Regions from separate parts of the Paenibacillus sp. FSL R5-0701 genome, predicted to be linked through region 2. Evidence: riboswitches for the same ligand, from Rfam matches in the RefSeq annotation. Region 2 holds a riboswitch; the other holds the start of a gene.

Region 1 (4,634 bases), 430 kb from region 2:
CTTCACGAGTCTACCTGCCACAAAGACCGTATCCACATTGGATGGATTGGCAAATTGCACGACAGCGCCGATTGGATCATGGACGGGGAACATATTCAGATCGGTGGTACGAATCATGATCAGATCCGCTTCTTTTCCCGGGGTCAACGAGCCCACCTTCTGCTCCAATCCCAATGCTTGTGCACCAGCTGAAGTTGCAAATCTCAGCACTTGGCTGGACTGCAAGTTCAACTCACCAGGCATCTCACCCTGCTGCAAAAGTTGTTCATTGGCTCTGGATCGTTCAGCTTGAAGTGCAAACTTCATCTGCGAGAACATATCTCCGCCTGTCGACGTTACCACATCTACACCAAGTGTAGGGGTTCCCCCATGTTCAAGAAAATAGCCGGTGGCCGGATATCCATGACCCATCATCATTTCAACTTCAGGTGTGACCGACAAGGAAGCGCCGCTATCTGCCAGCATTTTGTATTCATCCATGCCCATAGTGTTACCATGAACGATATTCACCCGTGGACTTAACAGTCCCGCTTCGTACAAGTGACTAATCGAGCGATCCACAGATCCCCAACTGCCAAATCCGGCATGCATGGAACAGATCGCATCCAGTTCTTGTGCTAGTTCGATCTCTTTCACGGTTGTATCCCAATGACTGAACTCCGGACCACGAATGGCAAGCCCATAAGTAAGTAATTGATCCCGTGATGAAAAATAACGTTCTTTGACTCTTCTCACATCATTATTCGAATACGTAAGTCGACTATCCCGATTCCAGTAGTCCGTCTCACCAGGGACTCCGTGAGCAAATACCGCCCGAATGCCAGCATCCTGAAGTCCACGAATCAGTTCATCCGTGTGGTCAGGGGAATACGGCATGCTCCAATCCAACACCGTTGTCACTCCTGCATTAAGCGCTTCCAAGGAACCGAGCAAGTTGGCAATATAACTATCTTCTGGACGGAGCTTGCTTCCCATTGCACCATAATAGAGATTTTGCAAATAAACTGGTAACGACCAGTTGGTTCCCGCTGTTTTGACAAGTGATTCCCACATATGCCGATGCGTGTCCACCAGCCCAGGCATAATAATCATCGATGAAGCATCAATGATCTCCGCATCCGGAATATCCAGATCGGGTTGAACCGCCGTGATCAACGAATCTTGGATCAGAACGTCCGCCCTCTTATACTGTCCAACTCGAGCATCCATCGACAACACACAGCCATTTTTCAACAGATAACTTGTCCGCACAAGACACATCTCCCATCTGATTTGGTTTGAAAGACGATCATATCCTGCTTACGAATCCGTACTGCTTCTGACTATTTTTTCGCTAGTATATATACATTATATAGTTATTGTTAGTATTTATCAATTTTGGGATTTTCGTTTCGCCCGAAATCTTCTGACCTTCATCAGATTTCCACACATCTTATCATCACAGTACTTCTGTGTTCTGCTTCGGGTATCATCATAGAACATCCAGCGACAATCCGAATTATCACAGATCCGAATCCTATGCCCTTCTCCCTCCACCAAAGTCGTGGCAAAATCAGCAGCTACCTCAGCCATAACCTGATGCCAATGTGCTTCTACAGCTAACAGTTGGAGTTTCAGTTCCTGATCAATTGTAGTCAATGTTCTTCTCACATACCCTGCTTCCATAATGCCATTTAACCATTGTTTTTCTATATCCGTTAACGATGCTCCAGAAGACAAGCGGGCTCCAAGAGCCAACAATTCATTCCTGAAGTTTCTCATGGACAACTCATCTTCTAGAGATGCAGGGACAGAAGCGTTAAGTTGCCATCGAGCCAGAAAGTCTTGCTGCCAGCTCGCCTTCCCAAGCCTGTCCTCCGATCGATCTCCCCCACGCCAGTCGTGATAATCGCTGTTTACAAAATCGGTCCATAACCTGTCCATATATATACCTCCGTTTAGTGTAACCATCTAAGTCAATAAAGATGGTTATAATCCATCTTTGATGTGTTATATTAAGTGTAACCTCATTAATCAGTTTTAGCTAGTTACAACACATATCACAATTATACGCAAGGAGGAAAAGGTAATGACGAAAACAACAGCACTAGATGTGTTACGTATTCAGAAGGATGATACCTGGGATCAATGTAATTGGATTGTACCTTTGTCGAAATCCTTGGAGGGTCTTACAGCAGAACAAGCAGCCTGGATTCCACCCTCAGGGGGATTAAGCATCTGGCAGTTGGTTAACCATATGTATTATTACAACCATCGCTTATTATGTCGCATGCAAGGTAAGGAGCCTACCCTTCCTGCTGTAGACTCCAATGAATACACATTTGGGAATCCTGGAGATGCAACTGACACAGCCGGATGGAATACACTGCTACAGGGTACAACTCGATTAGCCCAACAGTTGCGAGATCAATTGGCTGCACTACAAGAGTCAGATCTTGAAGCCGCATATATGGACTCCGAAGAGAAATGGGCACACGAACTAGCTCGCTGGGTACTCCATGATGCGTATCACGCTGGTCAGATCGTACTCCTTCGCAGACAGCAAGGCAGCTGGAAAATCGTTTTCTAAAAAAAATGCTTGAACTGCTAGCGCTTACAGGAATAAGATGAACTTATTAATGTTACAGCTTGTTCAACACACTATATAATTGAATAGGATCTTCGGGGTAGGGTGCAATTCCCAACCGGCGGTGATGTTCTTCGGAACCAGCCCGCGACTCGCTATTTGTTCTTAACGAAGGACATTAGCGACTGACTTGGTGTGAATCCAAGGCCGACGGTACAGTCCGGATGAGAGAAGATCAACACATTGACATGCCGTTCACGGGAAGGCCTCTTTCCTGACGCATGTCCTTGGATGAGCCCCCGTTTATTTGGTATATACCAAAACGGGGGCTTTTGTCGATTTTGCCAACTGAAGATTCCGTGTTCTGACGAAGGAGTCCTGAATATGGAAAAGACATCAGCAGCATCACCTGTTTACCGCAAGGAACGAAGTAATACCGGATTCTGGCTTGTAGTTCTCGGCGCCGCCTTATGGGGTGTCGACCCACTCTTCCGCATTATTTTGCTAAACACGATGACATCCACGCAGATTGTACTGGTGGAACATATCATCGTCAGTCTTATTGCCATTCCCGTGCTGTGGAAATTCCGGTCTGACCTGAAAAACCTGCGTGCTCGCCACTGGATTGCCGTGATTTTTATCTCATGGGGAGGATCAGCACTCGCAACGGTATTGTTCACCATGGCACTAACACATAACGATCCAAATACGGTGCTTTTATTGCAAAAAATGCAACCACTCTTCGCTATCGTGCTGGCTAAACTGTTATTAAAAGAAACCTTGCCACGTCGCTTTGGTGGATTGTTCTTCATAGCATTAGCAGGAACGTACCTGCTTACATTTGGCTCCACATTGCCATTAGGTAACTGGGACAACTGGATTCATGCTGGAAGCTTGTTATCCCTTGGGGCTGCTGCCTTATGGGGAGGTTCAACCGTAATGGGCCGATTGATGCTGGGGCAGGCGCGTTATGAAACGGTCACCTCTCTTCGCTTTGTCGTTGCTCTCCCGCTCCTGATCTTTATGACGTGGAATGAAGGTGCGGCATGGACGTTTCCGTCCGGAACGGGTGAACAGACTGCTGTCATCCTCAACATTCTTGGTCAGGCATTGTTACCAGGTTTGCTCAGTCTTCTGTTGTATTACAAAGGTCTGTCGTCAACCAAAGCATCTGTTGCAACACTCGCAGAACTTAGCTTCCCGATGGCGGGTGTGTTGGTGAACTGGATTGCTTTCCGTACACTGATTACATGGGAGCAGCTGCTTGGTTTTATCCTGATCTGGGTGGCCCTCTTCGCCATTTCCAGACAGCAGGAAAGATCATCAACTGCGGCTGATGCTGCACCGAAGCTGCGTACAGAGTAAGTGGATATATCTGAGGTACACAGATAAACAAACAGTCAAATATAAAATAAAACCATTGCACATCAAATTAGATGAGCAGTGGTTTTTTTTATTGGTCATTACTCGATTATTACTCGATCATTTTCTCAATTAGCAATATGAGCTATTAACCCTGTGCTTTATTTCTATGTCGCAAATCCTCCCCTCTTCTCCCTCCAACCTCATAACGAATATGCATATCATCGCACTACGTCTCTTCTATGTTTTGTCTTTTGTCTAATCCGGTGGTACGATGACATATGGAATAAACAGATGAATTATATTCAGAGAGGAACGATCATTAATGTCTTCATTCTCATATACCTCCTACGACGCCGTAGGTTTGGCTGAACTGATCCGATCCCGGGAAGTATCCCCGGTTGAAATGCTGGAAGCGGCGTTTGCACGCCTTGAAGAAGTGAATCCGCAACTTAATGCGGTTATTCGTACATATGAATCTCGCGCACAAGAGGAAGCCGGTTTGGTTCGCCCTGGAGAACAACCTTTTGCCGGTGTGCCCCTGCTCCTGAAAGATATCTCGCAATCCTTGGAAGGTGAATTTCTGACTTCAGGCTCCCGTTTGTTCAGCGAGCATCGTGCATTACGCAATTCCAATTTTGTCACTCGACTCCGTGATGCAGGCTTTATCATTATAGGACATACCAATACACCTGAATTTGGTTTG
Region 2 (4,634 bases):
TCACCTTAACTGGATCCAATCATGAAGTGCTTCTTTTAAAGAAGCACTTTTTTTATTTTTTTACATACTTGAAATCGATGATTAGAAAGGATGAATAAAACCTTGGATATGGTTACTCAGCTAAGCTTGTTAAAACAAATTTATAGTGAGCGCACGTTGTGGAATGAAGAACTGCAGGCATCGCGGCATGTCGTTCCGGATAGTCTATCCGTAAAGGATCGAGAAGCGCTTGAGGCAGCCGGGCATGAACCGAATCGATTTGTACGTCCGCAACATGATGAAACGATTACTGAGCTGAAAAAAGTTGCAAATCAATGGACGATCAATGATGCAGCGCAGGCCTTTGTATCCTCTTTGTGGTCAGCACCCATGATTTGGCGCTCGTTGCTTACAAGCAAGCTTATTGCGAGCAGTATGCCAAGTCATGAACATACGCCATATCCATCTTCGAACACTTGTAAGATCTGCGGATTAAGTGTAGATCAAGCAATCGACACGACGCTGCAATGGTATTGGAGGATGACCAATGGAACCCCGTTGGACGGTGATCCTTTTGGAAGCGTGTTGGCACTTCGAGAACTGGCTACCGCGAAGGAGATTCCAATACCCAATGAATACGACCGCTGGACATTCCGTGCGGTGTTAACGGTGCTGCGCGAGTTACCTCCCAAAACACGTTACAGCAAGGCAGCAGTAGCGCTCAAGAAGGAACGTCTTTTGCCTACACAGAAGGAATATGTCTACCGTGATTTGCTTGAGACGTTAGCTCTGATTGGCATACTGGATACGCCGGAGCATCCTGGTATGATCACGGAATTTACCTCTTATATGCAACGTGACGCACGCCCCAATGTGCGGGTTGAAGTGCAGGCCCCTCTGGCGTGGTGGGATTCATCTGTCGGAATTAATGAGAACAACCTGAACAAGATATTTCATGAGTTTGATCTGAATAATATATCTCTTGCGGATAAGCCTGATGAGAGTCCAGCTGTAAAGGACACGATCTTAGGTGCATTGGAGAAGAAGAGAAGTGTTCGCGGAAAAGTGCCAAAGGCATCTCCTGATGCAGGTACCGGGGAGGTACAGTCTGGCGATGTGTATGCTGTTCGGGTCCGGGAAGGTGTATGGGTGACAGTATATTGTCATGAAGTCAGAGACAAACGCGTCATCGTCGAATATCTGGATGGTGTCTTTCCAGAGATGCCGGGAAAAGCAGATTTGCATGGGACGTTTCGACCGAGAGCGAATGGACGCTGGAAATGCTCGGCTATTGGGATTGATTCCACAAGTTGGGTCAGAAGGGTCGCACGAGAGTTCTCGCTTCCGACTTCGCCCCTGCAAGAACCTGACCGCATTCCATTTCATAATGCCAAAGAATTAAAGCATATGGCGAGCTGGTGTTTTCCTGATATGTAGAATGATACGATGGATGTGAGAATGTGCCTCCAAGCAAAAACCGTACCTCCTGAGAGGAAGCGGTTTTTGTTGTTTCTTAGCTTATTAAAAGTTAGTATGTGACAAAAAGGAACAAAAAACAATTGATTTTTTGGCATTAAAGTGCTAACATCCAAGTAATAACGAAAGCAATCCTTCAGGGCAGGGTGCAATTCCCTACCGGCGGTGATGCAGGAAGTGTAAGGACCTATTTGTCCAGCACTTGATGCAAAGTCCGTGACCTGTCTGCCATTGGCAGATGGCTGATCTGGTGTAATTCCAGAACCGACAGTATAGTCTGGATGGGAGAAGGAGAGGTGCAGACCTAACAGGTTTGCATTCAGCAGGAGTATTGCTGCACGATCACGATGTGTGATGTCTTGCACTGTGCAGGGAGATCCGGTTACGCCGGACAGTTCCATACATATGCCGCACTTTAAAAGCTCTTTACCTGTAATTGATGTTCATTAAGGTATGTGTCTATTTTCACTTGCCCGAAATGAAGTTTTGGGCAAAGTGTTGGCGTGCTGTATCCATTTCACTCCTGCTGTTGACATTTGTCTCTCATCATCCCCATCGAACTGATTGTTCGACGGGGATTTTTTAATAAACAAGACTTTAAACCGCGGGGTGAACGGATTTGGAAATGATCAATGATGAATTTTATATGGCACTGGCATTGGATATGGCGGAACGAGCACAGGGACAGACGGGGATCAATCCGGTCGTTGGATGTGTAGTTGTGAAAGAAGGTCGTATTGTAGGCCTGGGGAGCCATCTGAAACGTGGAACCGGTCATGCAGAGGTGCATGCACTTAACATGGCAGGCAGTGATGCAGAAGGAAGTACGGTATACGTTACACTTGAGCCTTGTAGTCATTATGGCAAGACGCCACCTTGTAGTGAACGCCTGATTCATGAAAAGGTGAAACGTGTTGTGGTATGTTGTGAAGATCCAAATCCGCAAGTATCCGGCAGAGGCATAAGCATGCTTCGTCAACAAGGCATTGAAGTTGAAGTTGGCGTACTGCGTGAGCGTGGAAGACGCATGAATGAAAAATTCATTAAATTTATTACAACGGGTCTACCTTTTGTGACACTGAAGACAGCTACAACTTTGGATGGGAAAATTGCTACTCGCAGCGGAGACAGCAAGTGGATCTCGAACGAGCCTGCTCGTGAGATTGTGCATGCCCTTCGTCATCGTCACCAGGGAATTATGGTTGGCGTGGACACAGTGATTGCCGATAATCCGGAACTTACAACCCGTTTGCAAGTCGAAGGCATTAGTCCGGTGCGCATTGTGGTGGATTCAAAGTTACGTCTTCCAGTAGGTGCCAAAATGGTTAAGGATGGTCTTGCTCCAACATGGGTGCTAACAACAGACGAAGCCAGTCCTGAAGCTGCTGAACGTTTGGAAGCCTACGGCGTCGAAATTATACGCTGTGGTCCTGGACCACGTGTGGATCTGTTAAACGGACTTAGCAAGTTGGGTGAGCGTGACATTGGTTCAATTTTGCTTGAAGGTGGAGGTACCTTGAATGGAGCCATGCTGGAGGCAAGGTTGGTCGATCGACTGCTGATGTTTATCGCTCCGAAGATTGTAGGCGGTTATGATACACCTGGAAGCTTCCGCTTCGAAGGTGTGGAACGTATGAATCAGGCGATTCAATTGAATCAGTTGGAGATCGAACAAGTTGGAGATAATATCAGCATTGGTGGTATTCCGGTGTGGCCTGAATAAATAAATGGATTTGAAAGTAGAAAGTTAGGTTTTTTATAACTTGAAAAAGGGAGGCGGCAGCATGTTTACCGGTTTGGTGGAAGAAGTCGGTCAGATCCGGCGTATTGGTCGGAAAGGCGAAGCGATGGTCCTGAATATCGGAGCTTCCGCCATCATGGACGATCTGAAGATTGGTGATAGTGTAGCAGTGAACGGCGTGTGCTTAACTGCGACAACGCTCGAAGGTGGAGGTTTTAGCGCCGATGTAATGCCTGAAACCTATCGCCATACCAATCTCAGTCAGCTGCAATCAGGCAGTAAAGTTAATCTGGAGCGGGCCATGCAATCAGGCGGTCGTTTTGGCGGACATATCGTACAGGGCCATGTCGATGGTACTGGAGTGATTGGCAGTATAACACGTGATCAGAATGCAATTGTGTTTGAGATCAAGCCTGATGATCACCAGTTGTTCAAATATTTGATCCCCAAAGGATCGGTTACACTGGATGGCATTAGCTTGACCGTTGTCCATACATCGGATACCGCATTCACGGTTTCCATTATCCCGCATACCATTGGTGAAACTGTACTAAATGTGAAAAAGACAGGGGATACCATTAATATCGAATGCGATATTTTGGGCAAATATGTGGATCATCTGCTCCAGTATGGCAGAGGACATCGGGAGACGGAGGCTGGCAAGCCGCGCAGTATCAGTGAAGATTTTCTCTCCAATCACGGATTTGTATAAATAGAGAACAGAAATTAACTGGAGGTGGACCAATGTCAGAACAATCCATTCTGGACACAATAGAAGAAGCCATATATGATCTCATGCGTGGTAAACCCGTCATTGTTGTGGATGATGAAGATCGGGAGAATGAAGGCGATTTTATCGCTTTGGCCGAAAAGGCGACACCTGAAGTCATTAATTTCATGATTACTGAAGGTAGAGGTCTGGTCTGTGTTCCGATTACACAACAACGTGCGGACGAACTTAACCTGAAACCAATGGTTCAACAAAATACGGATTTCCATGGAACAGCTTTCACCGTTTCTGTGGACCACAAAGATACGACAACAGGTATCTCGGCACATGAACGCTCTATTACTGTGAAAGGTCTGATTGATCCTGAGGCGAAAGCCGGGGACTTCCGTAAGCCTGGTCACATGTTCCCGTTGATTGCAAAAGACGGCGGTGTACTCCGGCGTGCCGGACATACGGAAGCTGCAGTAGATCTTGCTATCATGTGTGGTTCCTACCCTGCTGGCGTTATCTGTGAAGTGATTAAGGAAGATGGCACGATGGCCAGACTTCCGGATCTGCAGGAGATTGCCCGCAAACATGATCTGAAGCTGATCAGTATTCAGGACATGATTCGTTACCGTAACGAAAAAGAACAGCTGGTTCAACGTGAAGTGGCTGTGCGTATGCCAACTGACTTTGGTGAGTTTCAAGCGGTGGCTTATACAAATG

Evidence for each region. Region 2 has a riboswitch for FMN ahead of ribD (bifunctional diaminohydroxyphosphoribosylaminopyrimidine deaminase/5-amino-6-(5-phosphoribosylamino)uracil reductase RibD). Riboswitches for the same ligand answer to the same signal wherever they lie in the genome.
Region 1: another riboswitch for FMN. It lies ahead of MKZ13_RS17785 (DMT family transporter); the one in region 2 lies ahead of ribD (bifunctional diaminohydroxyphosphoribosylaminopyrimidine deaminase/5-amino-6-(5-phosphoribosylamino)uracil reductase RibD).

What each region holds. Positions count from the first base shown of each region.
Region 1 is NZ_CP150230.1:4,048,055-4,052,688, forward strand. Features, by position in the region: gene MKZ13_RS17770 (amidohydrolase family protein) at 1-1,260, opposite strand, end outside; gene MKZ13_RS17775 (CGNR zinc finger domain-containing protein) at 1,372-1,923, opposite strand; gene MKZ13_RS17780 (DinB family protein) at 2,069-2,569, shown strand; FMN riboswitch at 2,654-2,806, shown strand; gene MKZ13_RS17785 (DMT family transporter) at 2,951-3,931, shown strand; gene MKZ13_RS17790 (amidase) at 4,254-4,634, shown strand, end outside.
Region 2 is NZ_CP150230.1:4,482,589-4,487,222, reverse strand. Features, by position in the region: gene MKZ13_RS19725 (hypothetical protein) at 127-1,416, shown strand; FMN riboswitch at 1,584-1,752, shown strand; gene ribD (bifunctional diaminohydroxyphosphoribosylaminopyrimidine deaminase/5-amino-6-(5-phosphoribosylamino)uracil reductase RibD) at 2,075-3,178, shown strand; gene ribE (riboflavin synthase) at 3,240-3,908, shown strand; gene MKZ13_RS19710 (bifunctional 3,4-dihydroxy-2-butanone-4-phosphate synthase/GTP cyclohydrolase II) at 3,941-4,634, shown strand, end outside.